Regions from separate parts of the Shewanella sp. LC6 genome, predicted to be linked through region 2. Evidence: predicted binding sites of a transcription regulator. Region 2 holds the regulator's gene; each other region holds the start of a gene.

Region 1 (9,908 bases), 1.8 Mb from region 2:
TGGCAATATAGCTGCCTAAGTGACGGTCTGGGCCCCAAATAATTTTTTTGCCTTCGCTGTCTAAATGCTCAACAATTTCAAGGGCAATACTCGAGGTCACCACCCAATCGGCACGGGCTTTTACCGCCGCAGACGTGTTGGCGTAAACCACCACGGTATGGTCTGGGTGCGCATCACAGAAGGCGCTGAATTTATCGATGGGGCAACCTAAGTCTAATGAACAGGTCGCCTCCAAGGTTGGCATCAGAATGGTTTTTTCTGGGCTTAAGATTTTGGCAGTTTCCCCCATAAACTTCACCCCAGCGACGATTAACGTCTTTGCGGGATGATCGCGGCCAAAGCGCGCCATTTCAAGTGAGTCAGAAACACACCCACCAGTTTCTTCAGCCAACGCTTGAATTTCAGGGTCGGTATAATAATGGGCAACCAATACCGCATCCTTTTCAATCAGCAGCTGCTTGATACGTGCCTTGTAGTCCGCCTTTTCGGCATCGGACAGAGGAATTGGCTTAGGCGGAAACGGATAATCAATAGTTTCGATTGTTGGGGCAAATGGGCTGGGGCTCATAACAAATCCATCAGGATAACAACGTTCGCGAATTATACGTAATTGGGATCAAAAGATTAACCCATTTATGGCCTGCGAATAAAAAAGGACGCTAAATTGCGTCCTTTTTTGCTGGATTGGCTGTAAGTATTGGCTGACAGCCGACTAACGCATGGCTAATAGCATATCCTGCGGTTGCTCAAGGTATTGTTTCCAAAGGTTACAGAAACGAGCAATGGTGCCGCCATCGATAACGCGGTGATCGCCAGACCAACTCACTTGCATGATCTGGCGCGCTTCGACTTCACCTTTCGCATTAAAGCGCGGCAAGGTTTGCAACTTACCAAGCGCAACAATCGCCACCTCTGGCTTATTGATAATTGGTGTTGCGACTGTGCCACCCAATGCACCAATATTCGAAATCGAAATCGTGCCTTCTTTAAGATCCGCTGGTGCCACACGGCCGTTACGCGCAGCAGTGGTTAAGCGGGTGATCTCGGCAGCCACCTCAAGAATACTCTTATCTTGCACATCCTTCACATTTGGCACTAACAATCCCACTTTCGAATCTACTGCCATACCAATGTTATGACGCGCCTTGTAGGTGATTTCCGTACAATCAGCATTCACTTGGCTGTTAAGCACAGGGAACTGCGTTAAGGCTAATGACATGGCCTTCATAAAGAATGGCATCATGGTCAACTTAACTTCGTCGGAGGAATACTTGGCCTTCATGCTTTCACGCAGAGCGACTAAGTCTGTCAGATCAAACTCTTCGCAATAGGTGAAGTGTGGAATGGTTGATACCGATTCGACCATCATTTTCGCCATCACGGCTTTCACGCCACGGATAGGCTCAACAATGTCACCCCGTGCAGAATTTGCCACGACGTTAGAGACGGTTGATTGAGTCACACCTGATTGAGTCGGTGCTACAGCCACTGGCGCAACGGCAGACACAGCGCCGCCCTGCGCTTGGAAGCGAGTAATGTCTTCCTTATATACTCGGCCATGTTTGCCACTACCAGGTACGCGACTTAAATCGATATCTAAGGCACGTGCCATACGGCGAACGGCTGGGCTGGCTAAGGCTTTACCTTGGCGTGCAGGCTCCGAGGACACCGCCGCGCAAGCGGCTGGTGCAGCGGTATTCACAGCGGCGCTTGCTTCCTGAGCATGGCTGATCGGCGCACTAACGCTACCTTCGACCTCAATCGCAAATAGTGGCGCATGTACTTTAGCTAACTGGCCCTTACGGTAGTGTAATTTGACAATTTTGCCCGCTTTGATGGCGGGGATTTGCACTAAGGCTTTATCAGTCATCACATCGGCGATGGGTTGGTCTTCAACCACTGTATCGCCTTCTTGGACTAGCCATTCGACCAGTTCACACTCAACAATGCCTTCGCCAATATCGGGCAGCAGGAACTCTTCGACGCTGGTACCCGCCACGCAGGCTTGGCTTACGGATGTTTGAGTCGCTGTGTGTGCTTCAGGTTGAGACGCAGCAACAGGCGCAGCTTCGTCAGACTCAACCTGCACGGCATACAGCGGTGCATGCACCTTAGCAATATCGCCTTTGGCGTAATACAACTTAGTCACGACTCCTGCAAAAGGCGCCGGAATTTGCACTAAGGCTTTGTCGGTCATCACATCGGCGATGGGTTGATCTTCCACAATCGTGTCGCCCTCTTGCACCAACCACTCGACGAGTTCGCATTCGACAACGCCTTCACCAATGTCCGGCAAAATAAAATCTTTAATCATACCGGACTCCTAGAAGTTCACTGATGCCTTAATGGCTTCAAAGGTTTTGAGCGCATCGGGCATATATTCTTTTTCGTGGACCAGTGGATATGGGGTATCTAGACCACATACACGGCTGATAGGTGATTCTAAATACAAGAAACACTCCTGCTGAATCGTGGCGGCGATTTCCCCCGCAAAACCACCCGTTAATGGTGCTTCATGGTTGATCAGTAAGCGGCCTGTCTTCTTCACAGAATCGGCAACGGTATCAACATCCCAAGGCGCGAGTGTACGCAGGTCGATAATTTCGCAGGAAATCCCCTCTTTTGCCGCCATGTCGGCCGCTTTTTCGATGATTTCCATCTGTGCGCCCCAGGCCACTAACGTGATGTCTTTCCCTTCACGCACCACTTCGGCTTTACCCAGCTCGATTTCATAATCGCCCGCTGGGACTTCCCCCACAGAAGCACGGTATAAACGCTTAGGCTCGAAGAACACCACAGGGTTTTTATCGCGAATAGAGGCTAATAATAAACCTTTGGCTTGAGCAGGATTACGCGGCACAACCACTTTTAAGCCTGGAGTTTGGGTAAAATAGGCTTCTGGCGATTGTGAGTGATAGTGACCACCTGCAATACCACCACCATAGGGTGTACGGAACACCAGGCTTCCCACATTAAACTCATTACCGCTGCGGTAACGGAATTTAGCCGACTCGTTCACAATCTGGTCAAACGCCGGAAAGATGTAATCAGCAAACTGGATTTCCGCTACGGCGGTCATGCCATTAGAGGCTAACCCGTTAGCAAAACCCGCAATACCTTGCTCAGTCAGTGGCGTGTTAAAGCAGCGGCTGCGACCAAACTTTTCCTGCAAACCAGAAGTTGCGCGAAACACGCCGCCAAAGTGGCCAACGTCTTCACCAAACACTACCATGCGCTCATCAGCTTGCATGGCGATTGACAAGGCCTCATTGACGGCCTGTAACATATTCATTTCTGCCACGGCTTATAGCCTCCCTGCACTTTTGGGATAGGATTGCGGATATTTTTTGATGTGTTCTTTAAGATCGCTCAGTTGCTTTTTAAGCGCTGGCGTTGGCTTGTCGTACACGTCTTCAATAATCTCATCCAGCATAGGGATAGGTAATTTTTCCGCGACTTTAACGGCGGCTAACACTTCTTCACGGTACTTTTCGTAACGCTGGGCATCATCGGCCTCGGCCAACCAGCCTTTATTAATCAGCCACAACTTAAAGCGTTTGACCGGATCGTGTTGTTGCCATTTCGCCTCTTCTTCTTTTGAGCGATAACCAGATGGATCGTCTGAAGATGAGTGGGCGCCAAGACGATAAGTCATAGCTTCAATCAACACGGGGGCATTGTGTTCAATCGCATAGGCGCGTGCTTGTTGAGTTGCAGCTAACACTGCAAGCATATCGTTACCGTCGACACGAATAGTGTGCATGCCGTAACCCACGCCACGACTGGCAATACCGTTACCGGCAAATTGCTCTTCGGTTGGGGTAGAAATGGCATAACCATTGTTACGGCAGAAGAAAATCACGGGGCATTTTAACACCGCCGCCATATTCAATCCGGCATGGAAATCGCCTTCCGATGCAGCGCCTTCACCGAAATAACAGACAGCAACATTACGTTTGCCCTGCATTTTCAGGCTATAACCGACACCTGTCGCTTGCGGAATTTGAGTGGCCAATGGCGATGAAATGGTTTGGTAGTTTAACGCCGCGCAGCCGTAGTGGATTGGCATTTGGCGACCTTTACCTAAGTCCTTCTCATTGCTGAACATTTGGTTCATAAACTGTTCAGTGGTAAAGCCGCGATAACGTAGCGCTGCATGTTCACGGTATTGCGCGAGGATCACATCTTCTTGATCAAGTGCGGCCACGCTACCGACGATCGCGGCTTCTTCACCGGTGCAGGTCATATAGAAGCTGATCCGTCCCTGACGCTGTGCGCCAAGCATACGTTCATCGAGTACTCGCGTGAACACGCAAGTATCATAAATTTTGGTGGCTAAGGCTTCATCTATTACAGGCAAAACCGCGGTTTCATAGGTAGTGCCGTCTGCTTGTAGAATTCGAAGGATAGGAATGTGAAGCGATGCCTTATCCAAGAAGCCGACACGGTGCACTGTATCAGTGTTGAGTGTTGCTTTGCTCATATTGTGCTCTTGTTATCTCGTTACGCAGCAGAAGAACCACTGCGCCTAATTTATACGAATATGCCGGATGAACATTACGTTAACGTAAACTACCTATCAACCGTTGGCACAGTTCAAACGACAACTAATCCCCTGTGGGCATGTATATAATGCTTTACAAAACTAGCGAACATCTGGCGCGACTGAAGGGATCAGGCAAATCACAGTGCGATTGCCGATGGGCACCTTGGCATTGGGGAAGACAATCGCTTCAAATTCCTGTTCGACTTTAATTTCCTGTCCACCCTCTCGGGCCAATACAAAGCCTTTAGGGAAAGCTCGGAAGTTTTCGACATCGGTCGCGAAGGTAAATTCAAAATCATCAAAATGTTTGTTAATCACCCGACACACTTGATACAGATTCACCTTATCCGCTGAGAATGGCTCAAGCGCTAAGGGTTTGTCTGTGATAAGGCGCATAAACATCTCTTGGGCGGCAATAAAACGCGTCATATCGTTTTGGCCCATGGGATACACCTTACCTAATTCAATGGTAAAGGCATCGGCGCCATACTGCTCGGAGGAAAAATAGCTAAAGGTGGTTGTCGGCTCATGGTGAAATAACACAGTATCGACGCCACTGGCCGCTAAAAACATGATTTGCTCGGCGCTGTAAGCACGGCCGGGACGATAGGGATAAATCGCAAACTTTTCGTGTTTTGACGCCCGCATCGCCGTGTGTAAATCGTAGTGAATTCGCTGGCGCCCTGAGGCTGCGCCCTTAAAGAAGCGGTCAACATAGGCTTCTAATTTTTTCGCCCGCACCCGCTCAGGATTCACTAATCCCGGTGGATTTGAATGCTCGCCACTAAACAGACGATTCATGTTCTCGTCGATAATGCGAGTGCCGTTATTAATCGCTAAAGGGTTACCAATAAGAAAGAGCGTGCGTTGTTTGGCGATGATTTTTTGTTGGAGAAGCTGTTTGATTAAGGTATTGCAGAGTTCGATGGGGGCGGTTTCATTGCCGTGGACACCGCAGGAGAGAATGACATCCTTACCTTGGGCTTGTGCAGGCTCAAAAACGATGACGCCCGTGTCCCACACCTCGACTCGAGTATGTTCCCCTAAGGCGAAACTAAACTCCTCTCCGAGGGTTTCAGGATTAGCGAGGGTCAGCGCGAGAAAATCCTTCGAATCTAACAGAGCTTGTAACACAGAATTCTCCTTATAATAGCGTGTTAAAGACGGGAGTGATGGCAATAACTGCCTGTTTCATGGCACTTATCGCTACCCGCCTTAAAAAGCGCATCCATACTAACACAAGTTTTTGGGCCGTTACTCCGTCATTCTGGTCAAACAAGCGCATTTCGCGGCAAAACAACAGCATCTTAGCCGCATTTGGTCGACATAGGATTAATTTTGTCGACACACTTGCTTTTAGGCATGAGTTTTATCACAATCCTTAGCCATCTAGACTTCTATCAGGATTTATCATGGCGTTAGCAACTTTCGGTGCCGGCTGTTTTTGGGGCGTGGAGTATTTCTTTAGACAAGTCAACGGCGTGACCAACGCGACCTGCGGCTATATGGGTGGCAATAACGAAGCGACCACCTATGAGGAAGTCAAAAAAGGTAAGACAGGCCATGCTGAAGTCGTGCAAGTAGAATTTGACCCTGCGATTGTCAGCTACGACGAGTTACTGGATGTGTTTTGGAAAAACCACAACCCGACCACGCTCAATATGCAGGGCGGCGATATTGGTACTCAATACCGCAGTACCATTTTCTTCCATGATCGTGAGCAAAAAGCGGCGGCAGAAGCCTCAAAACTGGCCTTTGCCCGTTCAGGTCGTTGGGGATTGCGTCATATCGTCACTGAGATTGTGCCGTTACAGCAATTCCATGTGGCAGAGGAATATCATCAAAACTATATCGATAAGAATAACTTACCGAGTTGCCATATCGAGTACTAGGCTTAGCGATTCAGCTCAAACCTGAATAATTTGATCTTACAATCGCTGCAAATAAAAACGCACTCATAGGATTTCAATGAGTGCGTTTTTTTATCGGTAAAAAGAATGCGTAAACGCTAAATCAGGCGCTGAGGGCCTTATCGATCAGGGCTTGTGCGTCCTTAATGATATCGGCAAGATGTTGCTCACTGATAAAGCTCTCACCGTAAATCTTGAATAACGCCTCAGTGCCCGATGGCCGCGCAGCAAACCAACCATTGGCCGTGGTCACTTTAATGCCACCAATTGAAGCATTATTGCCAGGTGCATGGGTCAATACAGCCTCAATGTTCTCACCCGCCAGCGTAGTGGCGTTTAAGGTCTCGGCATTAAGCTTGGCAAATTTGGCTTTGTTCTCAAGGCTAATTGGGCTGTCGATACGCTTGTAGAAGCTTTGACCAAATTGCGCCACTAATTCTTGATGGCGTTGCCCCGGCGTTTTACCTGTGACCGCAAGCATTTCGGCTGCGAGCAGCACTAAAATAAAACCGTCCTTGTCAGTACACCAAGTCGTGCCATCACGGCGCAGGAACGCGGCGCCCGCACTCTCCTCACCGCCAAAGGCAATGGTTGCCTCAGCTAATCCATCGACAAACCACTTAAAGCCAACGGGGACTTCGAGTAATTTTTTGCCATGGAAGGCACAGATTTTATCGATAAGCGCGCTCGATACCAATGTCTTACCAATGGCTAAGCTATCGCTCCACTCTGGTCTGTGGGTTAGCAGATAATCAATCGCTACTGCTAAATAGTGGTTGGGGTCCATCAGCCCGGTGCCCGGACACACGATGCCGTGTCTATCGTAGTCAGGATCGTTACCCACACATAAATCGAAGGATTCTTTATGGGCCAGTAAACCTGCCATCGCATAGGGAGAAGAGCAATCCATGCGGATCTTGCCGTCCTTATCCAATGACATAAAGCTGAAGCTTGGATCGACCTTATCGTTAACTAAAGTGATATCAATGCCATAGTGCTTGGCAATCGGTGCCCAATAATGAATACCGGAGCCGCCTAATGGATCGACACCCAGCTTAAGTTTAGCCTTAGCGATAGCATGCATATCGACCACATTGACTAAATCCGCGACATATGGGGAGATCAAATCGATGGCATGCACATAACCCGAAGCCAATGCATCTGCATAAGCGAGCTTATTAACGCCCTTGAGCGCTGCGCGCAGGTAATCATTTGCGCGGGACTCAATCCACGCAGTGATATTACCTTCAGCAGGGCCACCATGGGGTGGATTGTATTTAATCCCACCATCCTGCGGTGGATTGTGGGATGGCGTAATAATCAAACCATCGCTTAACGCGGCACCACTTAGTGCCGCCTCGCGATTTGCACAAATAATCGCATGTGACACCACAGGCGTTGGCGTAAAACCATCATGTTGCTGGATATGCACAGTCACCTTATTGGCCGCTAACACTTCAATCGCCGACACGTAAGCCGCATAAGATAAAGCGTGGGTATCGATACCTAAAAACAGCGGGCCTTCGATATTCACCGATTGGCGATAATCGACAACGGCTTGGGTAATCGCCCAAATATGGTCTTGGTTAAAGCTCCCTTGAAATGCAGTTCCGCGATGGCCTGAGGTCCCGAATGTCACACGCTGCTCGGCAGCATCCACATTGGGTTTGATGCTGTAATAATGGCTCATCAGCTTTGGAATATTCACCAGATCCGTCTGACTCGCGGTTTGTCCTGCCCGTTGATGTATTGCCACCTGATCCTCTCCTACTGGAAAATCGGTTATTAAATGGAAACGCCGCATCATTGCGGCGTCGATAAGTCGTTATACGCGTTCGGCAATGCCGTTGGCGATTTGGGCATCACAGCCCAATTGCACCAAGGCCTCGGCTAAAATTGTCCGTTTTTTTGCAGTATTGTTGTTGGTCGTTACCCAAAATCCGGTATTACCGATTTCCTTCGGATTTGCGGTGGCGCTAGCCTTGAGTAACTCCTCACGAGAGCGCGCAAAGTAGAGACGATCGCGCCCTTGGATCTGTAAAATTTGCGAAAACTGGGCTTTGTTAAGTTGATACAAGCTCTCGAGCAAAAATAAGAAGCGGCCCACCGCGCCTTTTTGTTGTTCTAACTTATGTTCATCAACCAATTGATTAAAATCGATGACAGACTCGAAGCTTTCTACTTGCGGAACGCTCTGTGGCTCAGGCGTTACCACCTCTAAACTCGGTTGGCTGATAGACTGTGGCTGTGACTGTTCAACCGCATCGACGGACAGGCCGAGTAATCGACGGAGAATATCAGAGGCACTCTCACCAATACGTTCCGTTTTGCTGGCAATATGACGATAGAGCTCTTCATCCACTTCGATGTATTTCATAACCTTATTATCCTTTGTTATTTGATAGGCTTACCGAAAAAGTGCACCACAGGCGATCCTAGCAAAGGATCTGTGCGATCGTTGCCTCAGTGTATCTATCTCTATCAATCTGATAAAGCATCATTAATCTAAAAATGCGTGAAATCGCACATCAAATTAGCACAACGATGTTAATCGCTGAAAAAGCCAGCAAGTTGAAGGTTCTTAATTTCAAAACCGCCACAAGACTTGTCAAACTTAACGCATTGAAGGCACAATTCGCGCAACGTTAGGTACCATAGCACAGGCTATTCCATGAATTTTGTATCTTCTGGTCAAGGAGAAGCTGTCCTCCTTATCCATGGTCTCTTTGGCAATTTAGATAATCTTAAAGGCTTAGGTCAAGTTATCGAAACCCATCATCAAGTCATCCGCGTTGATGTACCTAATCACGGCTTAAGTGAACATTGGCAACAGATGGATTACCCAAGCTTAGCGAAAGCGATGGTGGATTTACTCGATGATCTCAAGCTTGAGCGCGTGCATATTATGGGACATTCCATGGGTGGGAAAATTGCCATGGCAACGGCCCTAGCCTATCCAGAACGCATCATCAGCATGGTTGCCGCTGATATTGCCCCAGTTGCTTATCAGCCACGCCATGATGCGGTATTTGCCGCACTCGAAAGTTTGCCACTTGAAGGCCACACCGATCGCCGTTTTGCCTTGGCCCATTTAACCCATAGCGGCATTGATGAAGCGACAGCCCAATTTCTTCTCAAAAATTTGCAACGGACTGAGACAGGCTTTCGTTGGAAAATGAATTTAAGCGGCTTAAAAGCGTGTTATCCCAATATTATTGGTTGGCATAATCTTGTAGAAGAAAAGCGCCAAACTTACCACGGCCCCAGCCTCTTTATCCGCGGAGGAGACTCAAACTATGTCACTGGTGAACATAGAAATGCCATCATGACACAATTCCCATTGGCACAAGCAAAAACCCTTGAAGGGTGTGGCCATTGGTTACATGCGCAAAAACCTACCATTTTTAACCGGATTGTGTCTGAATTTATTGACAAACACACGGTGTAAATGA
Region 2 (9,908 bases):
GAATACGTTCAATCACACCGTGGGTACGGTCACGCACGCCCGAGTTTGCCCCATAGGTCACAGACACAAATTTAGGATTCAGCGGCTCTAAACGACGAATAGAGTTCCACAGGATCTGTTCCATTTCGGGGGTTGATGGCGGGAAAAACTCAAAAGAAACATTAATATCGCCATTAAGTTCAGACAAACTTTGGTTTAGCGAATGTGAATGTTGTGCGTGATGAAAAGCCATGTGTATTTCCTCAACCGCCCGAGTGCGACACTTATCGCGACTGGTACGACTATTAATGCAGTAGTTTAATCCATATGGACGTTTGGACGTCTATATGTCCATATACTAGAGAAACTGGCTGTTAAGTCAAGCCCAAAAATCCCCATTTGTGGTAATTTCTGCCCCATAGATGAGTCTATTTATTCTAGACAATAAAAAAGGACTCGAATGAGTCCTTTAAGTTTATGAATATAGGCAAAATCAACTTGAAGATACGGGGTTTAGTCTCTTCAAGTGTCTTGGTTTATGACTACTCTTGCAGCAGATCGCGGCAGATCTGTGTTAGATCCGATTGTACCGCTGCCGCGGTCACTTCGCGGCCCGCACCAGGTCCACGGATAATCAAAGGATTACCTTGATAGAAAGCTGAGCGGATCACAAACACATTGTCACCGGGCGTGAGGTTGGCGTAGGGGTGGCTCGCATCAATCCACTGTAATCCCACCTCGGCTTTAAGGACTGCCCCGCTATTATCCAAGGAGGCGACATATCTCAGCACTTTGTTTTGTTCCGCCGCCGCGCCGTATTGTTGCAGCAATTCATCATCCAGCTCACCGATACGGGCAAGGAATTGCTCCAGTGGAATATCCGCTAAATGGGCAGGCACTAAGGAGCGCAGCTCAATATCCTCAAGCTCGATTTCCAGACCGATTTCACGGGCTAAAATCAGCAACTTGCGCTGCATATCGCGACCAGAAAGATCGTCGCGGGGATCGGGTTCGGTAATCCCTAAACCACGTGCTTCAATCACTAATTCCGAGAAGGGTTTGCTGGTATCGTATTTCTCAAACAACCAACACAGAGTGCCAGAGAAAATCCCACCCACGGCCTCAACGCTATCGCCGCTGTTACGCAGATCGTTTAAGGCGTGCTGAATAGGTAAACCCGCGCCGCAGCTGGCGTTATAGCGCCAGAATAGACGGCGATAACCGAGTTGTTCCTTCAATTCCCGATAAAAAGGCAGTGGGCCAGAGCCCGCGAGTTTGTTTGCGCTGACCATATGGATGCCGCGCTCGAAAAACTCTGGGTATTGCAGGGTTAAACTGGCGCTGGCGCTGATATCTAATGCAATCAGTTCGTCGCAGTTAAGTTGTTCTAATTGTTCAAATAGATGCTCGTACTGCCAAGGAGTCGCCTCAGCATCGAATTCCTGCTGCCAGCTTTCCAAATCCACACCAGTGGACTTAATCAAAGCTTTACTGGAAGTAACCAGACCGACTAACTCGACTTGCGCTTCAAGCTCTTGATTTAACGATGGAGAAACTGATTTAAACAGCTTCACCCACGCCTCACCAATATTGCCCACACCCAGCAGCAATACGCCAATGCGTTTACGCGGGCCAGCACAGCGGCGATGCACTTTTTGCGTCAGCAGATTAACCTGCGACTGTGGCACTAAGGTCACCAAACTTAAGTCACCACTGAACAAGGGCTTAGCATCGCGGCTCAGTAAACGGGCAAAGCTGCGGCGATAATGCTCGGCATCAGCACTCACCAACGCAACTAAACCGAGTTCGGTATTAATTTGCAGCTCTTTAATGCCGAGGGCTTCGGCCTGCGCATCCAATAATTTTTGTACTTGTTTTTGGTTTTCAGCGGTATAGGCAAGCTCAAGCCGTTGATGCGCCGATACCCAATGTGCCAGTGGCGTTAATCCCGCCTCCACCAATTGCTCGAGCAGACTGGCGACATCACCCGCAATCTTAAAGCCAAATAACACCACGGCATTGAGGTTGGTCACCACGGGCGCACTCGCTGAGGAACTGTGCGGCGCAATCAGGGTAAAGTCGGTATGGGAGGCATAGCTTGAACGCACAGCTAGGCTCACCTCAGTGTTAAACAGCGGCTGCAAAGTACGTGAATGCAACACGGGTGAGCCTAAACGCGCCAAGCGATCGGCTTCAGCGAGGGACATGCTCTTGAGTAATTTTGCATCGTTGATTTTGTTTGGATCGGCGTTAAAGACCCCTTCAACGTCGGTCCAAATGGTCACGCGCTCAATGTCGGCAAGGCTGGCAATTAAGCTGGCGCTAAAGTCAGAGCCATTGCGACCCAATAGCAAGGTATCACCGCGCTCGTTAGCACAAATAAAACCGGTGATCACTAAACGCTCGTTAGGGTGTGCGGCCAGTAAGGCTTGTACTTTAGCGCGGGATTCTTGCACACGGATTTGCGGCACGGCGGCCTCATCTGCCACTAAAATCGAGCAGGCATCCACATGAGTTGCGGCCACGCCCGATTCGCGCAGCAGCGCTGCCATCAGGCGCGCCGACCAACGCTCACCAAAACTCACCACATGGTTAATTTGGTAATCATTGCGTACATCTAAAGATAATAGACTGATTAACTGAGCTTTATCCGTGGTCAAACGTTCGCGTAAATCCCGCGCTTGCTCGTTAGATAATAATTGCTCAATCAAGCCTTGCTGATAGCTGATAAGGACTTGTAATTCTTCTTGCCATAATTGGTTGCTATCGCGCAGGGACAGTAATTTATATAAAAAGTTAGTGGTTTTACCCGCGGCAGACACCACCACCAGATCATCACTGTGGCCATGGGTTAACAGAATATGGGCGACTCGGCGGTAACAATCGGCATCGGCTAAGCTGGAACCACCAAATTTATGTAAGTGACAACGTGCCATCTATTATTCCTCTACTGACAAGCCGCTACGGCGGCCAATCCTGCTTGAATATCTGCAACTAAGTCGTCGGCATCTTCAATACCAACCGACAAACGTAATAGGGTGTCTTTAATGCCAGCTTGAAAACGCGCCTGCGGCTCCATCGCTCTGTGGGTCATGGTCGCGGGCACGGCTACGAGACTCTCGACGCCGCCTAAACTCTCAGCCACGCTGAATAAACTTAATACATCTAAAAAGGCGACCACTTCAGCCTCGCCGCCCTTAAGCTCAAAACTCAGCATAGCGCCAAAGCCTTTTTGTTGCTTGGCGGCAATGGCATGACCGGGATGATCTGCAAGACCTGGGTAATACACTTTACTCACGACTGGGCTGTTACTCAGTAACTCCACAATCCGCTCGGCATTGCGTTGGTGCTCACGAATGCGCACGGCTAAAGTACGCAGGCCGCGCAGGGTTTGATAACTGTCAAAGGCAGAACCGGTTAAGCCTAAGGTGTTCGACCACCAATGTAAGGTCTCACCGAGTTGAGGGTCTTTGGCGATCACCGCGCCGCCCACCACATCGCTATGGCCATTAATGTACTTAGTGGTGGAGTGGATAACGATATCGGCGCCGAGCAATAGCGGTTGCTGCAAAATCGGCGAGAGGAAAGTGTTGTCCACTATCACTAACGCGCCCACACCATGGCTTGCCTTGGCAATAGCTTCAATATCAACCACCCGCAGTAATGGGTTGGACGGGGTTTCAATCCACACCATTTTAGGTTGCTGGGCAATCGCTTGCGCAAGTGCTTGGCTGTCGGTTTGATCGACCACCAGCAGTTTAAATTGGCCTTTTTTCGCCAAATTAGTAAATAAACGGTAAGAGCCACCGTAGCAATCGTGGGGCACCACCAGTAAATCATCTGGGCCCAGTAAAGTGGTCACTAAGGTAATGGCTGCCATGCCAGTACAAGTCACGACACCGGTTGCGCCTTTTTCCAGCTTAGCTAAGGCATCGCCTAAGATGCTGCGGGTAGGATTGCCGGAACGGCTGTAATCAAATTCGCGAGGATTTTTATGACCATCGAAGGCGTAATTAGTCGACAAATAAATCGGTGGCACAACTGCGCCATATTGAGTATCGCTTTCGATACCCTGACGCACTGCCAGTGTGGCTAATTGACGCTCTGCCATGGGTGGACTCCTAAATTCGGTAGACTGATAGAGATGTCTGGACGTCTAAATGTACCTAAGCCCAGTGGTATCGTCAATAGGCGTTAAGACGTTTAGACGTCTAAACATAAAGAAATCTGTTTGCAATCGCTAAGAAATAGTAGCAATAATTTGACTGTAATCTGTAAGGGTTTAAAATCTGCCCCGAATTTAGCGTTATAACAGGTGAGTCAATGACTGAATGGAATGGGGAATACATCAGCCCCTATGCTGAACATGGCAAGAAGAATGAACAAGTAAAGAAAATTACTGTGTCTATTCCGCTCAAAGTGCTAAAAGTCCTCACGGATGAACGTACGCGTCGTCAGGTCAACAACCTGCGCCACGCAACGAATAGCGAACTGTTGTGCGAAGCATTTTTGCATGCCTACACCGGCCAGCCTCTGCCTGATGATGCCGATCTGTCGAAAGAGTGCCCAGACAGCATCCCCGCTGAAGCGAAGCGGTTGATGGACGAAATGGGGATCGAGTGGGAAGACATGGAATAACGCTTAAGCGTCCATAATCCTGCCGTAACTAATTATTAGGGATCGTTAATACTCATCCGGCGTGGTGGGTTAAAGTAACGATCCCTATTTTGTTTTGATGGAATCCTATGTTCTCCTTGATCGATCCACAAACGCTTGCTATTGCGTCTGTGATTGTGTTTTTAGGTGCCCTCACCCAGAGTCTGATTGGGTTTGGCTTAGCCGTGGTCGCCAGTCCGTTGCTGTATATCGTCGATCCCCAATTAGTGCCCGCCCCCGTGATTGTGATGGGATTTTCCATCGCGCTACTCACCCTATTGCGTGAACGCGGCCATTTAGAATTCAATGGCTTGCAATACGCGCTCATCGGTCGGGTGCCCGGTGGCTTTATCGGTGCCAGCCTATTACTGTTTGCGCCGCAGCCGATTCTTGGTTTAGCAATTGCCGCGATTGTGACGGTTGCCGTGGTGCTCAGTTTGTATAAATTCAGCCTGCCGGTGAACAAAGCGACTCTGTTTGGCGCGGGAGTCGTCTCGGGGATCTTTGGCAATATCGCCGCCATTGGTGGTCCGCCGATGGCGATTTTATTGGCGGGTAAGGATGCTTCGCAGTTTCGCGCGGCGTTATCGGCCTTCTTTATCTTTAGTTCGACCATTGCCTTGGCGATTCTTGGTGTGACGGGCCTACTCGAAATCAAGCACTTTTGGCTGTCGCTAATGCTATTGCCCTCGGTCTTTTTAGGCTATCTCGTGGCGGGCAAACTGGTGGGAAATGTGGATAAACATAAGACCAAGATGGCGACCTTAGCGCTCTGTGCTATCAGCGCCTTAGTGCTCACGGTCAAATCAGTGATTGAGTTATTACCGCAATAACCTCATGCCAATTGCAGCCAATCGCAGCCATAAAAAAAGCACCGTTTAACGGTAATGCCGTTCACTTAAGAGTGAACGGCATTTTTCTTTGGTCTAACCGGAAACTTGTTTTTGCTCATTTTAAGGACTCGTGGATATGCCCTTTCCCGTTTACCATCCAGCTTAAATTGCCGTGCATTTCGTTCTATATCCAATACGTCTCTCGGGACATTCCCCGGTGTTTGTGATGACAGTTGTGTCAACTTGAAGATGATATAACTCGCCGCATCCCGAAAACTCAGTTGATTGGGATGGACCGATGGCAAGCTTTTAGCCATCAGCAACATCTTATATCTAATGAGATTGTAGGCCAGTAGCACGCCCCATAACTCTTGAGTCACCAGCTCCGGTAGTTGACTGCGGAGCGTAAAACGGCTCTCCAGTAGATGTTGTTTCATCTCTCTATAGCCCAGTTCGATTTCCCATCGATGGGCATATAAGTCGACGATGTCTTCGCTGGGGTAACGCATCGGGTCTGTCAACGAGGTCAAAATGGCGACTGACTTACCTTTCACTGTCTTAGTGAGTAAACGCGCTTCAAGGGTATCTGGGAGCTGCGGCCATTTCTTTCTGGCTTGAGGTGTCGTGGTGAGTTTCACCCACTGGTCATGTTTCCCCAGCGTTCGCACTACTTCATATTGAGTGCCTTTCTTCAGTGGCAACAACCAGTGGCTATCAGGTTGCGCTTGCTGCCAAGCGTGCAGCAGGCCGAGCGAGTAAAATCCTCGGTCAAATAGGGTTAGGCTGTGATTGGGAATGCTAGGAATGAGCTGGGACGCTAAGTTCATTTCATTTTCGGCAACCGAATCAAAGGCGCTGTTGACCAATAAATGGCTGCTTAACTCCATCAAGCAAACCATGCGAATTTGCGGATAAGCCGCTTCGCCTAAAGCGTTGGCGGTTCGTCCAAAGGCGGCTTGATTTTGAACACTATCGGGTGTCCGCCACACGACACCGTCAACACCATACAAGTTAAGACCGCACCAATGAGGATGTTCAGCTCTCGCGTGCCAGGTATTGGCGCTGCGGCTAAATACTTCTCTAATAACCTCACTGCCCAATCGTTTACGCGCCTGAGTCACGGCGCTGCGTGCAACATAATCAATCTCTTGCGGCAAAACAATGTCGAGTTTGTTGATGAGTGACCGAACAGACTCCCCTCGGAACAAAGCCATTCCGATAACGGCCCAAATCATCGCGTCCATCGGCAATTTACGCCGTCTTAACGTCGCAACGCCCTGGGAGTCTAGGCAAGATTGAATTAACTCAGGTTCTAACACATCAGCTAAGCAGGTGAATTCGGTTAGGCGGGTAATATGGGTACGGGCGAGTGCTTCTGAGAGTTGCATAAAAAATCCGATGACATGAGGTCATCGGATTTTGATCTTTTCAGCGAGATCGTCAAGCGATCTGTCTTAACTGATCGGCATTACCGTTTAACGGTGCTTTTTGTTGCTGTGGATACGAGCTGTCATCCATTCGAGCATCACTTAATCGCATTTAAGTGATACTTATTGCGCTAGCATCAATACGTTAGCTTAAGTAACTTTGGCCTGCATACACAATAAAGTGTCTCAGGGCGAGCACGCCGGTTAAGCTGGCACAGGCCACCATAATCATTGCGCCCTTAGTGTGGCGAGTCGCTGCGGGAAGCAGCATAAATAGCAATGGCACACCAAAGCCAATCCCCACGACACCAATCCAGAATACGCTTGCCCACACGCCAGAGGTGAGTGATGCCAGCGCCGCAGCCGCCGCTCCGCCCTTAAAGTACAAGGCGCAGAACAACATAAACAGGAACATGATTTCGATTGCCATCACAGGCAATTCTAAGCCATGCATTTTAGCTAAGGTCTTGTCGTGGCTATCGGTTTTGAACATCACCAGCGCCAGCACCGCATTGGCCGCCGCACCCGCTGATAAACCAGATACCAAGAACAGTGCAGGCAATACAGCAGTGTTTAGCATCGGATAGGCATTCATCGCCGAGATTAAGAAGCCTGTGTAAGCGCCCACACCAATGGCGAGGACAAACAATAGCACTTCAATCAGCTTTCTAAAGGGCATCAGCAGCTTAGCGATAGGCGCGAGGAAACCTAAGCCCCACTTTGGCAAATCGTCACGCAGTACTAAAATCGCGTAGGCAAATGCCAAGGGTGAGTAAGCCAGCAGCGCTAATACCCCAATCGCCATAACGGACTGGAAGTTGTAGTTAATTAAGATCAACCAGAAGTGGAAAGGCTTAGTTAAATCAAACACTAAACAAGCCAAGCCTAAGCTGATTGCCACAGGGCCAATAATCGCCGCGGCCTTGAGGATATTGCTCTCAACTTGTGTTTGTTCTTGATTAAACCAACGCAAACCGATACCAATCAGCAAACTTCCGGCGGATAAACCCGCCATAAACAGATACACGGCGATGACCCAGTGCCAAGTGACGGGATCATATTGCGCCATATCGCCCCAAGTATTGTTCATAATCAAATCCCCCCTCTTTTGGTAGGAACGCGATATACCCTAGGTTTAGTGCCTAAATGGGTCTTATCTTGGTAAGTGATCTTAGTGTTGAGCAATGTGGCCACTTCACTTTGTGGATCGTTAGCATCGCCAAACACCAAGGCATCAGTCGGGCACACAGTCACACAGGCAGGCTCTTCACCCCGGGCCAAACGCGTGTCCTTACAGAAGTTACACTTGTCAGCCACTTTGGTTTCGGGATTCATAAAACGCACTTTGTAGGGACACGCCGCCACGCAGTACATACAACCCACACACTTGTCGCCGTGGATGGAGACAATGCCATCTTCGCCCACATAGGCCGCGCCCGTTGGACACACCTTCACACAGGGCGCATCTTCACACTGCTGGCAAGACACTCTGTGGTACTTAAAATGCAGATTGGGCATTTCGCCATAGGGCCCTTCGACTCTCACCTGCAAACGGGTCACCCCTTCTGGAACGCCGTTTTCACTGCGGCAAGCCACGTTACAGGCTTGGCAGCCGATGCACTTGTTCTCATCGTGCACCATCACATATCTTTTCGTCATTTGAGCCTCCAATTAGCGTTTTGCCAGCGTGACGCCAGTGGTATGTACCGTCATGCCACACACAGGTGCGGTAACGTGGGGCAGTAAGTTTCCGCAGTGGATACCTTTGCCTGTCGCTCTAACCAACTCTTTGTTTTTAGAGCCAAAGCCCATATAAGCAAACACGGTATCGGGGCGAATGCCCGGGGTGACTAACGCATGGCCTTCTTCTGTACCTACACTGCTGGTTAAGCGGATAGGGTCACCATTGCTGATGCCTAATTTACTCGCAGTATCTGGATGAACCCATACAGCGTTATCCGACATCAAATTCGCCAGCATGGGCACATTGTGGGTCGCGCCATTGGTATGCACCGCCACCTTACCTTGGATAAAGTAGAGTTCATTTGGCTTTTTAAGCTGCACTTCGCGGAACTTAATGACGCCGCGTCCTGGCGCCATGGCTTCAACCTTGGCGGAGGTCAATTCAATCTTGCCGCTTGGGGTTTTAAAGCTGAGTAAACTGCCGTAGGTGCCGTCTTCATCCGCAGGTTTGGCATTGGCATAGGCCTTGGTAAATTCGGCCACCATTTTAGGTTCACGCAACATAATCGGCTTACCGAAGCTGACAAAACCTTCGTCTTTGATCCGGCGCAGCAGCTCTGTGTCGCGGTTTACCTGCAACAGTTGCAGGGTCTCCATGTTTTCCCATGGATAGAATTCACTTAGCCCCAGTTTGTGGCCAATATCCTTAAATATTTGCCATGACGGACGAGTGTCGCCTAGGGTTTCAACCACCCGTTGGCGCACATAGTAGGCAGGGTTTTTACCGGACTTGTCAGCGATTTCCTCATCACGCTCAAGGTAGGTAGACTCAGGTAAAATCACATCGGCATAGGCCGCGGTTTCACTGATATACACATCGCACACGGCAACAAAGTCGAGCTTTTTCAAGGCTTCGACCACACGCGCTCTGTCGGTCATGGTTTGCATTGGGTTAGTACGGGACATCACCCAGCCATGTAACTGATAAGGCACCGCGCTTAAGGTCGCATCGAGGACGGTTTGATAAATCCCGCCCGCAGACCACATCATGGCGTACTGTTCTTCCACTTGGTCGATACGTTTTGCCGCAGGCTTTGGCATATCTTTTACGCCGGGCTTACCCAGCACGGGGGCCACATTTTCACCGGCGAGCTTGTTATAATCGCTAGGCTTTTGACCAAGATAAATACCGCCCTTACGCTCGATGTTACCAATCAAGATGTTGGCAGCGTAAAGCGCGCGGCGCATTTCAAACTCTTCGGTGGTAAAGGTGGCTCTGTGACCAAAATCCACCACCGCATGGGGCGCTTTAGCCGCATATTCACGGGCA
Region 3 (9,908 bases), 1.6 Mb from region 2:
TTGGCGAGCATAAGTGGAGGCGTGGAGGCGTCCAGATCCCAATTGGGTGTCGAAACTGCAATAGTCATAGCGAGATCCTGAAAATGAAGGCGATGCAAGAGGCTTGATTGTAGCGGAATTCCTCTGGCCTCAAAAGCATAAGGCGCACATATCTTAAATGAAATGTGCGCCTTAGATGGGGGCAAACCTAAGCGGTTTAGGCGTTAGAACAACACGCGAGTACGCAGTGTGCCTTCAATGGCTTTAAGCTCAACCAAGGCTTCTTCTGCTTGGTGGGTGTCGACTTCCATTACCACATAACCGATTTCTGCCGTGGTTTGCAGATACTGAGCGGCAATGTTAATGCCTTTTTCAGAGAAGGCTTTGTTGATTTTGATCAGCACGCCTGGACGGTTTTGGTGGATATGCAGTAGGCGAGAGGTACCTTTATGCATTGGCAGAGACACTTCAGGGAAGTTAACCGCCGATACGGTTGAACCGTTATCTGAGTATTTGGCTAATTTGCCTGCCACTTCGATACCGATATTTTCCTGTGCTTCGGCGGTGCTACCACCCACATGTGGCGTGAGTAGCACATTATCTAAACCGCGTAATGGGCTGATAAATTCATCATCATTCGATTGTGGCTCAATGGGGAAAACGTCAATCGCCGCGCCCGCAAGGTGACGCTCTTTGAGTGCAACCGTAAGCGCATCGATATCGACCACAGTACCGCGGGAAGCGTTGATAAAGATGCTGCCTTTACGCATAGCGGCGAATTCGGCAGTACTTATCATGTCTTTGGTTTGCGGCGTTTCAGGCACGTGCAAGCTTACTACATCGGACTGTGCCAGCAATTGCTCCATTGAATGGATTTGCTGGGCATTACCCAATGGCAATTTGTCTTCGATATCGAAGAACACCACACGCATGCCTAAGGTTTCTGCCAGGATCCCCAGCTGAGTTCCAATATGGCCATAGCCTATCACGCCTAAAGTTTTGCCACGGACTTCGTAACTGCCTGCGGCAGTTTTCATCCAACCACCACGATGGGCGATAGCGTTACGTTCAGGAATACCGCGCATCAGCATAATAATTTCGCCTAATACCAGTTCAGCTACGCTGCGGGTATTAGAGAATGGTGCGTTAAAAACGGGGATACCGAGGGATTCGGCGGTCGCTAGATCCACTTGGTTAGTGCCGATACAGAAACAACCAATCGCAATTAATTTTTCGGCACGTTTTAATACATCGGCGGTGAGTTGGGTACGGGAACGAATACCAACAAAATGAGCATCTTTGATGGATTCGTGCAGGGCTTCATCACCTAACGAGGCTTTGTGATACTCAATATTGGTGTATCCCGCGCGTTCAAACACATCTACCGCAGATTGGTGGACGCCTTCCAACAACAGGATTTTGATCTTATCCTTGTCAAGCGAATGTTTCGCCATGATATGGGTACCCTCTAATTAATTGAAGTGGTTCTTGTATGTTATGCTGACAACCTTGGCTCATCAAAGTAGCACTTTTTTTGCTCACTGTGGAGGGCTAGATGGCTAAAGTTAATATTCTAAAATTAGAACAATATCGCATAAGAGGAAGAAACATTGAATAATAAAATCGCTTGGTGCGGTATTTACCTCTCAGTATTAGTCTGGTCGGCGATAAAACCTGCTGATACTTTCACTTGGTGGCTTGAAGCTTTACCTGCATTAGTGGCGGTTCCGCTATTATTTTTTACCCGCAAACGCTTTGAGCTAACCCCAATAGTGTATTTTTTAGTACTTGTACATTGCTGTGTGCTGTTTGTCGGTGCGCACTATACCTATGCTGAAGTGCCATTATTTGACACCATTGCCCAATGGATGGGTAGTGAACGTAACAATTACGACAAGGTCGGGCATTTCGCTCAAGGCTTTATTCCTGCCATGTTGGCCCGTGAGATTATGTTACGCAATCAAGCCGTCAAACCCGGCGCTTGGTGCGCTTTTTTGGTCACTTGTTTTGTGCTCGCGTTTAGTGCCTTTTATGAGCTTATTGAGTGGTGGGTGGCCGCTGCAACGGGCGAAGGTGCTGAGGCATTCTTAGGCACACAAGGTTACGTGTGGGATACCCAATCGGATATGTTTTTAGCCTTAATTGGGGCCATCGTGGCGCTACTCAGTTTATCCCGTGTGCAGGATAAGCAAATCACTAAACTCCTGACTCAAGCCTAATCGTAGTCTGAGAACATCCAATCCCCTTTGAATTAGATTCAAAGGGGATTGTTATTCCCAAAAATGTCATCTTAAGGTGTTAATTTTTTGTTTAAACTTTCGATTGATGTTTTCATAGACTAAGGTATAAAGATGAATGTGATCTCCATCTCATTTAGTATTAATTGCTAGCAATTAAATACTATTTAGGAACTTAGTCGAATTTACTACATATAAATAGAGGTTATTAGTACATTTGGGTGATGGCATTCATACGGTAACTAGTCAAAATGGGCTATGTTAATGAGATGTACGCTGAGATTTAGGCAGATTTCATTAAGCCGGATAAAAAGATAATGAAATACTTTTCAGGGAGAAGAGTAAATTGGGTACTATCAATGAGTTAGTATTTTTACATCAAGTGGCGGCGCCTTGCCATTTAGCGATACTTGCTGAATCTATCGGATTGAAAACACGGATCGTTAAACATGCCTCAGCGTTAGAGTTAGATTTAGAAAAAGGGCATCGCAGCTTTTGTTTAATCGCCCAGAAAGGTGCGGCCTTAGATAATAAAGGGATCCCTTTGCTGGCATCTCGTCTTGTCCCCCATATTCCTGTGGCTCTGTATCAAGTTGAGCGCAATTCCTTAGATCAAGAGTCAGCTATGCTGCTTGGCATACGCGGACTACTGTTTACTGACCAGCGTATGGATTTGATGTTGACCGGATTGCGTAAAATGGTTGCCGATGAGCTTTGGTACGATAGAACTTTGCTCAGTAAGATGTTTCGTCGCGTGGTGCAAAAGTTGGATGGACAACATGATATGCCTGCCGACACTGTGGCCATGCTGCAAGCTCTTACCTCTAGAGAAAGAACCATCATTCAATTCGTTTCCAGCGGCGCGAGAAATAAGGAAATTGCCCATCGTCTTTGCATCAGTGAGCACACGGTAAAGGCGCATATTTCATCGATTTTCCGTAAAACCGACTTTCCGCACCTGATTTAGGAATAAATTTGCCGATACCGTTCGCCTAACACGTCGAGAATGATCTGCTGGTCCACTGTGAGTCCTGTGACTTGAGGTGGCGCCTCTCCCAACTGGTACTCGTGCACCCCGCCAAAGCGTAAAAAAATCCACCGCGCAGTCGGTTTTTGCGTGGGTTTCTTTTTCATGTCCGCCACACTCCGGTTCTGCTCTACTAAGCCCTGCCGGATCCGGTGCTCCAGCGCCGCATAAATCATCAGGCTACAGGTCATCACCATCAGCAACGCTTCGATACGTTCCGGTTTTTTAAGATATAACGAGGAGGTTAAAAATTCGGGACTTTTCAGAAACCTAAAACCACGCTCGACATTCTGCTGGGCTTTATAGGTAGCCAACAGCTCAGCCATGGTGAGCGTTTCACTGTGATCATTGGTCGCGAGGATGAACACCCCTGTCTGGTTGCGCGCCTCAGCCACCCGCGCCAAGCTACTTGCGGCTAACCCCTTGATGTGAAATTGGTAGTTCACCGGCATTTCACCCTTTTGGGGCCTTCCGCGCCCTGCATAGATAGGTTCACTCACGACTTCTGCTTCTAGTTGCAGCAGATTTAAGCTGACAGCAAAACGGGCTAATTCAGCCTGCGCATCGGTCTCGCAGGCAAAACGCTGGGCACATAATTTGTTGAAGGCTTTCAGTTCACGCGTGCTGTCTTTCAGTAGGTTTTTGGCTAATGTTTGCTGCTCACGGTGGCTGGCCTGTTCGCTGCGCACCAGCAACCAACGCTGCGCGACGTCGGCATAATTGGCGCTTTGCCAACAGCCATGATAGCCATTGCCCAGCGCAACCAGCGACTGGGTGCCAATGGTTGCCACGGCTCGCTTGGCTTCATTGAGGGTGACAGGCACACGAGTCACGAACAACTGTTGCTGTTGTGCCAGTAGTTGCAAGGTGTCGGCGCAATACAGCGCCGCATCGCCGACCAGATAACGACTCTCCTGCGCGGCCTTGAGACTGCTCAAGTGGCGCCGTACCGTCTGGGCAAAGGCCTTGGTATCATTAATATTACCACTCAAGGCTTGCATGTAGATGGGCAGGCCGGCCTGATTTTCACAGATAAGCTCCAGGATAACCTGGTTTAGCTCTGGCCGATGGTCGCGGCTATAGCCCCGTACCAATTGCAACTTACCGAGCTGCTCGCCATCGGCTTGGTCATAGGCGCCATCGACGTGGAAGCTGGTGATATCGAGGTGTACTGCAGTACTTTTGAGCCCCAATCGTTCAACGACCTGCTCCGCCATCACCTGATAAAGCGTGCTGACATCGGCCTCAAAGAGGGCATCAAGGCAGCGGCCGAGCACATCATCATTGAGGTCATCGGCACAGATCCCCGGGCCAATCAGGCGTTCTACAGGCTTGTTGGCAAAGAATTGCGGGAACATGTGCAAGGTCGAACTATGAAAGCCAAGACCGTTCAGTATCATCGCCACCAACGCTTCACCATGTGAGACTTTGTAGGGCGGCGTTTTGGGTAGCACCGCATCAATCATGCGAGCAATGCCGAGTTCTTGGCAAAGTGCAGCGACCAAACCAAGGTGGTCGAGGTTACGGATAGAGATAGCGGGAGCGGCCATGATGAATTACCTGCAAAAGAGAGTAATAGATCAGAATGACCGATCGCCGTCAAGTTTTTTAAATCGAAAATTAGGTGCGGAATGACGGGTAAAACCCAGTCACGAAATCGTGTCGAGTTATTAAGATGGGCTCAGACCTATCAAACCCATTTTGAGTTTTGTAGTTAAGCCTTTGTTGATTGGTATCTTGTTTGAAAGCGAGCGGGTGCGTGGTGTGATACCCAAACGATAAGACGAATAACGATGTACTTTTGCGTGTGATAGGCAAATAAAAACGGGAACATTATCAATGTTCCCGTTTTTATTTAGTCGCCTTCAACTTGAAGGCGACTCATATTTAAAGATTAGTACTGCACAACAGTCGCAACGTTCATATCACCATTTTGGGTTACGCTGATGCTGTTGTTGTTACCCGCTTGTGAGCCTAATACTAAGTTGTCATTACCTGTTTGGGAGATCATTAGGCTGTTGTTGTCACCACTCACGCCAAATGAGTTGGCAGCAAATGAACTACCGCTATCACCACCGACCCAGTTGCCGTTACCCGCTTGAGTGATTTCTGCTGAGTTTCCATCACCTTCGATGATTAAATCGATAAGGTTCAGATCGCCACGGTGTTGCAGTGCAGTTACATCGGCGTTGTTACCTGTTACGCTAATGATGGTCTCGTTTTGATCACCATCTTGCTCAACATCCACTTCGTTGTCGCTACCCACGGCATCCACATAAGCGAAGTTCGCATCACCTTCTTGACTGATTTCGATGCTGTTGTCTTCACCTGTTGCGAAGGCAACCAGCTCGTTGTTATCACCTTTAGAGGATAAGTCGAAGTCGTTGTCAGTACCGTAAGCGCCAAAGGTTGCGAAGTTAGCATCACCACGTTGTTTTAAATCAACGTCGTTGCTATCGCCCCATACTTGGAACTCTGCACCGTTGCTATCGCCTTTTTGCTTGATGGCGATATCATTATCATCACCTTGAATATCAGCAATTAAAGAATCACCAACTGTATTGCTATCACCATCTTGAGCGATGTCGATAGTGTTATCATCACCCGTAGTCATAGAGAGGTAAGCAATGTTATTGCTGCCTTCTTGCTTCATGCTGATATCGTTTTCGCTACCGGCTAAGGCGTAAACAAAGCCAGTGTGGTTATCACCTTTTTGGTAGATATCAACACTGTTGTCGTTACCAGCGATGCCTTTGGCTGCACCAAAGTTATTGTTACCAATTTGTTCAACTGATACGTCGTTGTTATTACCCACGTTGGCAGTCAGATCGAGTGCAATAAGACCCGCTTGGTTGCTGTTACCGTATTGTTTGATATCACCGTCGTTGTTGTCGCCTTGAACACGGAATACGGCAAGGTTTTCATCACCTTCTTGCTCAACAAATGCACTGTTTTCTGTGCCAGTGATTTCAACATAGCTTTCGTTCAGCTCGCCTAATTGGCTAACTGAAACAAGGTTGTCGTTGCCCACGACATCGTTGCTGCTTTGGTTGAAGAAGCCGTCTTGAGTCACTTCAACTTCGTTATTATTGCCTTCCACATCAACAGAGGCTACGTGCCAATCTGTTTGTTGGCTAACAGTCACTTTGTTAGCATCGCCAGTTGAGTTGACTTGTGCTTCATGCCACACACCGTCTTGTAATACGGTGGCAACTTGGTCGTTACCCGTTTGGGTTACTGCTGCTGCGTTAATGACACCAGTTTGAGCGACTAAGGTATCTTGACCTTGGCCTGTTTGCTCAACGCTGATTTCGTTGACTGTGCTTGCTGCTAGCGCATTACCACTTAATCCCGCAGTAATGGCTAATGCAATCAATGACATTTTTGCTTGTGATTTCATGTGACTCTCCCTGTTTAATACTGAGTTATTGAGATTGCGGCACCGTCCGCAATCTGTTGAATCGAAAAATTGCCGCTTCCTAGCTGGTTCAATTGCACCAGGTTGTCATTACCAATCTGGGTAATCGAAGCCATATTTTTAGTGCCGACTTGTCGTAGTTGGACTTCATTATTGGTTCCAATCTGTGTCACAAGCGATACGTTATCGTTACCCGCTTGCGTCACATAGGCGCTGTTATCGTTCCCTGATTGAAACACTATCCCTTGGTTTGCCGTGCCTTGCTGCACTAGGTCGATAAGATTATCGCGCCCTGAACGCTCAATTAGCGCCTGCAGTGTGACGGGCAATTCACTGACATCTGCCGCATGGGATGATGTCAGGCAACTACATATCAAGAGCAGCAGTACCAAAAAGCGTGTTAATGGATTTGGCACAAGTGACTCCTTGCATGTATTGGTGTTTTGGTCAGAGCACAGACTCTTTCCAACTCAGGCATCAAGGTACGAGCCATAGTGCTTAGAGACAATTGGCCAAAAGGGTATTTATTTTTGAGGTGTAATTTAAATGCTAACCAGATTAACTTTTGTTAATTCCATGAATATCTTGTTTTTTGTCGATAAAACCCTGCGTTTAGGCGGTATTTACCTCACCGAGTTGGTCTAGTAGTTAAGTTGTATTTAGCGTGCAGCGTCTTTTTTAAATTGAAACATTATGGCAACAATTTGCAGGCAAACATGCTGGAAATTCGTCGTTTTTATCCATCTCACTTTGAATGGTGGCTGCGTAATTGCCGTTCCAGAATTTCAACGTAAAGGACTATAGGAAGCTTAAGTATGTCAATAAAACTCTCACCATTGGCGTTAGCAATTGCAGGGGCGATGACGTTGTCAGCGGTGCCTGCAATGGCAAAAGATGCACCAGTCTATGAAAAAGACGCCATCCTTGTGGTGTACAAAGATAATGTGACTAAAGCCGAACGTGCAGCAGCACAGCGTTTAGTTCGCGGCACCTTAACCGATGCAAATGCTGATGGCGTAGACGATAAATTCCAGCATTTACTCAATGGTAAACTTACCCGTTTAGCCCTGCGTAAAGGCGCTAATATTGAAGATGCGATTAAGGTGATTAGTCGTCATCCAGCGGTAAAATATGCAGAACCCAACTACATTCTTAAGGCGATAGGTACGCCCGATGATCCAAGCTTTGCTAGCCTGTGGGGCATGAACAACACTGGCCAAAATGGCGGTAGTGCCGATGCAGATATCGACGCGCCAGAGGCTTGGGAAATAACCACGGGTAGCTCGGATGTGGTGATTGGGGTTATCGATACTGGGGTTGATTACAATCACCCAGATTTGCAAGCCAACATGTGGGTTAACGCTGGCGAAATTCCAGGTAATGGTATCGATGACGATGGTAACGGCGTGATCGATGATATTCACGGTTACAGTGCGGTAAATGATAACGGTAACCCAATGGATGGTAATGGTCACGGTACTCACGTATCTGGCACTATTGGTGCTAAAGGCAACAATGGTGTGGGTGTCGTTGGGGTGAACTGGGACGTTAAAATTGCCGCCTGTCAGTTCCTTGATGCCGATGGTTATGGTTCTACAGCTGGCGCTATTGCATGTTTAGATTACTTTACGGATCTGAAGGTTAACCATGGCGTGGATATCAAAGCCACCAACAACTCTTGGGGCGGCGGTAGCTTTAGCCAAGCCTTAAAAGATGCGATTGAAGCGGGTGGTGAAGCAGGCATTTTATTCGTTGCAGCAGCGGGTAATGACGCGGTCGATAACGATGCGAGCCCACATTATCCCTCAAGCTACGATTCTGACGTTGTCCTCTCGATTGCAAGTACGGATCGTAATGACCGTATGTCAGACTTCTCACAATGGGGTTTAACTAGCGTCGATATGGGAGCACCAGGCTCCGCGATTCTCTCTACTGTTCCAGGTGGTGGTTACGCGACGTATTCTGGTACCTCTATGGCTACTCCACATGTCACCGGCGCCGCGGCTCTGGTGTGGTCATTAAATCCAGATCTCTCACCAGTAGAAATGAAATCCTTACTGATGGCATCAGGTGATGCTAATGCAGATTTAACGGGTAAAACCGTGGCTGGTACTCGCCTCAATGTGGCTAACGCACTCGAGCAGGCTAACCCATCTCCTAGCTACAAGTTTACCGTATCGCCAGTATCACAATCTGTCGAAGCGGGTAGCACTGCAAGCTATAACTTTAGTGTTGGTAGCGTTGCAGGATGGGAAGGCGATGTAGCTCTTTCTGTCTCGGTTTCTCCAGCGCTAGAAGGTGTGTCCTTATCAGCCTCAACTGTTTCAGCTGGTGGTTCATTTACCTTAGATGTTGCGACAACGGCGCAAACAGCTTGGGGTGATTACAGCATTACAGTAACAGGTACCGATGGCACTATTGAAAAGGCTAAAGTCGTTTCACTGAATGTGTTCCCTCAAGGATTAAATGACTTTACCTATGGCAATGAGAATGCTGTTGCTATGCCTGATAACAATGCTAGTGGTATTGTGAGCACGATTGAAGTTACTGATGATGTGCAGATTTTTGGCGTGACCGCCGATGTCAATATCAGCCACACTTGGATTGGTGACTTACGCGTTGTGTTAACTTCTCCAGCAGGTACTGAAGTGGTTCTACATAACCGTGATGGCGGCAGCGCTGACAACATTGTTAAGAGCTGGGACTTAAGCGCGTTTGATGGTGAAAACGCACGGGGTACTTGGTCATTATCAGTAGATGACAATGCAGCGGCTGACACTGGTACTCTTAATAACTGGGGCTTAGTGATCAGCGGCTTAGGCGAAGCATCTCCAGCGGCACCAGTGGCGGGCTTCGAGTATGCAGTTGAAGGTTTAAGTGTCGCCTTTACTAACACTAGTACCGATGCGAACGATGATATCGTGAGCTACAGCTGGGATTTTGGTGATGGTTCAACTTCAACTGAAATGAACCCTAGCCATGTATTTGCTGCGGCAGGTACTTACACTGTGGCCCTCACTGTGACTGACTCAATGGAACACAGCAATACTGTGACCATGGAAGTTCAAGTTTATGAGCATAGTATCAACGCATCCGTCACTCGCGCATTGGTATCACGCCGTGGTAGCGCTATGGTAGATATTGAATGGGATAGTGCATTAGGCGAAAGTGTTGCTCTATACCGTGACGGTCAGTTAGTGGTGACAACAGAGAACGATGGCAACTATCGTGCTCGCTTCACTACATC

The links. Region 2 encodes MetJ, which represses methionine synthesis genes. Its sites were predicted from a motif close to TAGACGTCTAGACGTCTA; they were not measured.
Region 1: a site for MetJ is predicted at 5,929-5,946, ahead of msrA (peptide-methionine (S)-S-oxide reductase MsrA). Genes of this name have one in related genera too.
Region 3: a site for MetJ is predicted at 1,524-1,541, ahead of serA (phosphoglycerate dehydrogenase). Genes of this name have one in related genera too.

The regions. Positions count from the first base shown of each region.
Region 1 covers NZ_CP043902.1:2,573,533-2,583,440, reverse strand. Annotated here, with positions in the region: gene nadA (quinolinate synthase NadA) at 1-568, opposite strand, end outside; gene FJD32_RS11760 (dihydrolipoyllysine-residue acetyltransferase) at 713-2,314, opposite strand; gene FJD32_RS11755 (alpha-ketoacid dehydrogenase subunit beta) at 2,324-3,301, opposite strand; gene FJD32_RS11750 (thiamine pyrophosphate-dependent dehydrogenase E1 component subunit alpha) at 3,305-4,483, opposite strand; gene astE (succinylglutamate desuccinylase) at 4,646-5,680, opposite strand; gene msrA (peptide-methionine (S)-S-oxide reductase MsrA) at 5,959-6,438, shown strand; gene pgm (phosphoglucomutase (alpha-D-glucose-1,6-bisphosphate-dependent)) at 6,560-8,212, opposite strand; gene seqA (replication initiation negative regulator SeqA) at 8,282-8,833, opposite strand; gene FJD32_RS11725 (alpha/beta fold hydrolase) at 9,128-9,904, shown strand.
Region 2 covers NZ_CP043902.1:729,413-739,320, reverse strand. Annotated here, with positions in the region: gene metF (methylenetetrahydrofolate reductase) at 1-232, opposite strand, end outside; gene FJD32_RS03365 (bifunctional aspartate kinase/homoserine dehydrogenase II) at 522-2,915, opposite strand; gene metB (cystathionine gamma-synthase) at 2,927-4,090, opposite strand; gene metJ (met regulon transcriptional regulator MetJ) at 4,303-4,617, shown strand; gene FJD32_RS03350 (sulfite exporter TauE/SafE family protein) at 4,725-5,468, shown strand; gene FJD32_RS03345 (IS4-like element ISSba6 family transposase) at 5,534-6,856, opposite strand; gene nrfD (NrfD/PsrC family molybdoenzyme membrane anchor subunit) at 7,041-7,985, opposite strand; gene FJD32_RS03335 (4Fe-4S dicluster domain-containing protein) at 7,988-8,554, opposite strand; gene phsA (thiosulfate reductase PhsA) at 8,567-9,908, opposite strand, start outside.
Region 3 covers NZ_CP043902.1:4,189,458-4,199,365, reverse strand. Annotated here, with positions in the region: gene ygfZ (tRNA-modifying protein YgfZ) at 1-68, opposite strand, end outside; gene serA (phosphoglycerate dehydrogenase) at 204-1,433, opposite strand; gene FJD32_RS18845 (DUF2238 domain-containing protein) at 1,590-2,198, shown strand; gene FJD32_RS18840 (LuxR C-terminal-related transcriptional regulator) at 2,563-3,183, shown strand; gene FJD32_RS18835 (IS1634-like element ISShes12 family transposase) at 3,180-4,793, opposite strand; partial or broken gene FJD32_RS18830 (DNA-binding response regulator) at 4,884-4,961, shown strand; gene FJD32_RS18825 (curlin) at 5,138-6,643, opposite strand; gene FJD32_RS18820 (curlin) at 6,658-7,077, opposite strand; gene FJD32_RS18815 (S8 family serine peptidase) at 7,477-9,908, shown strand, end outside.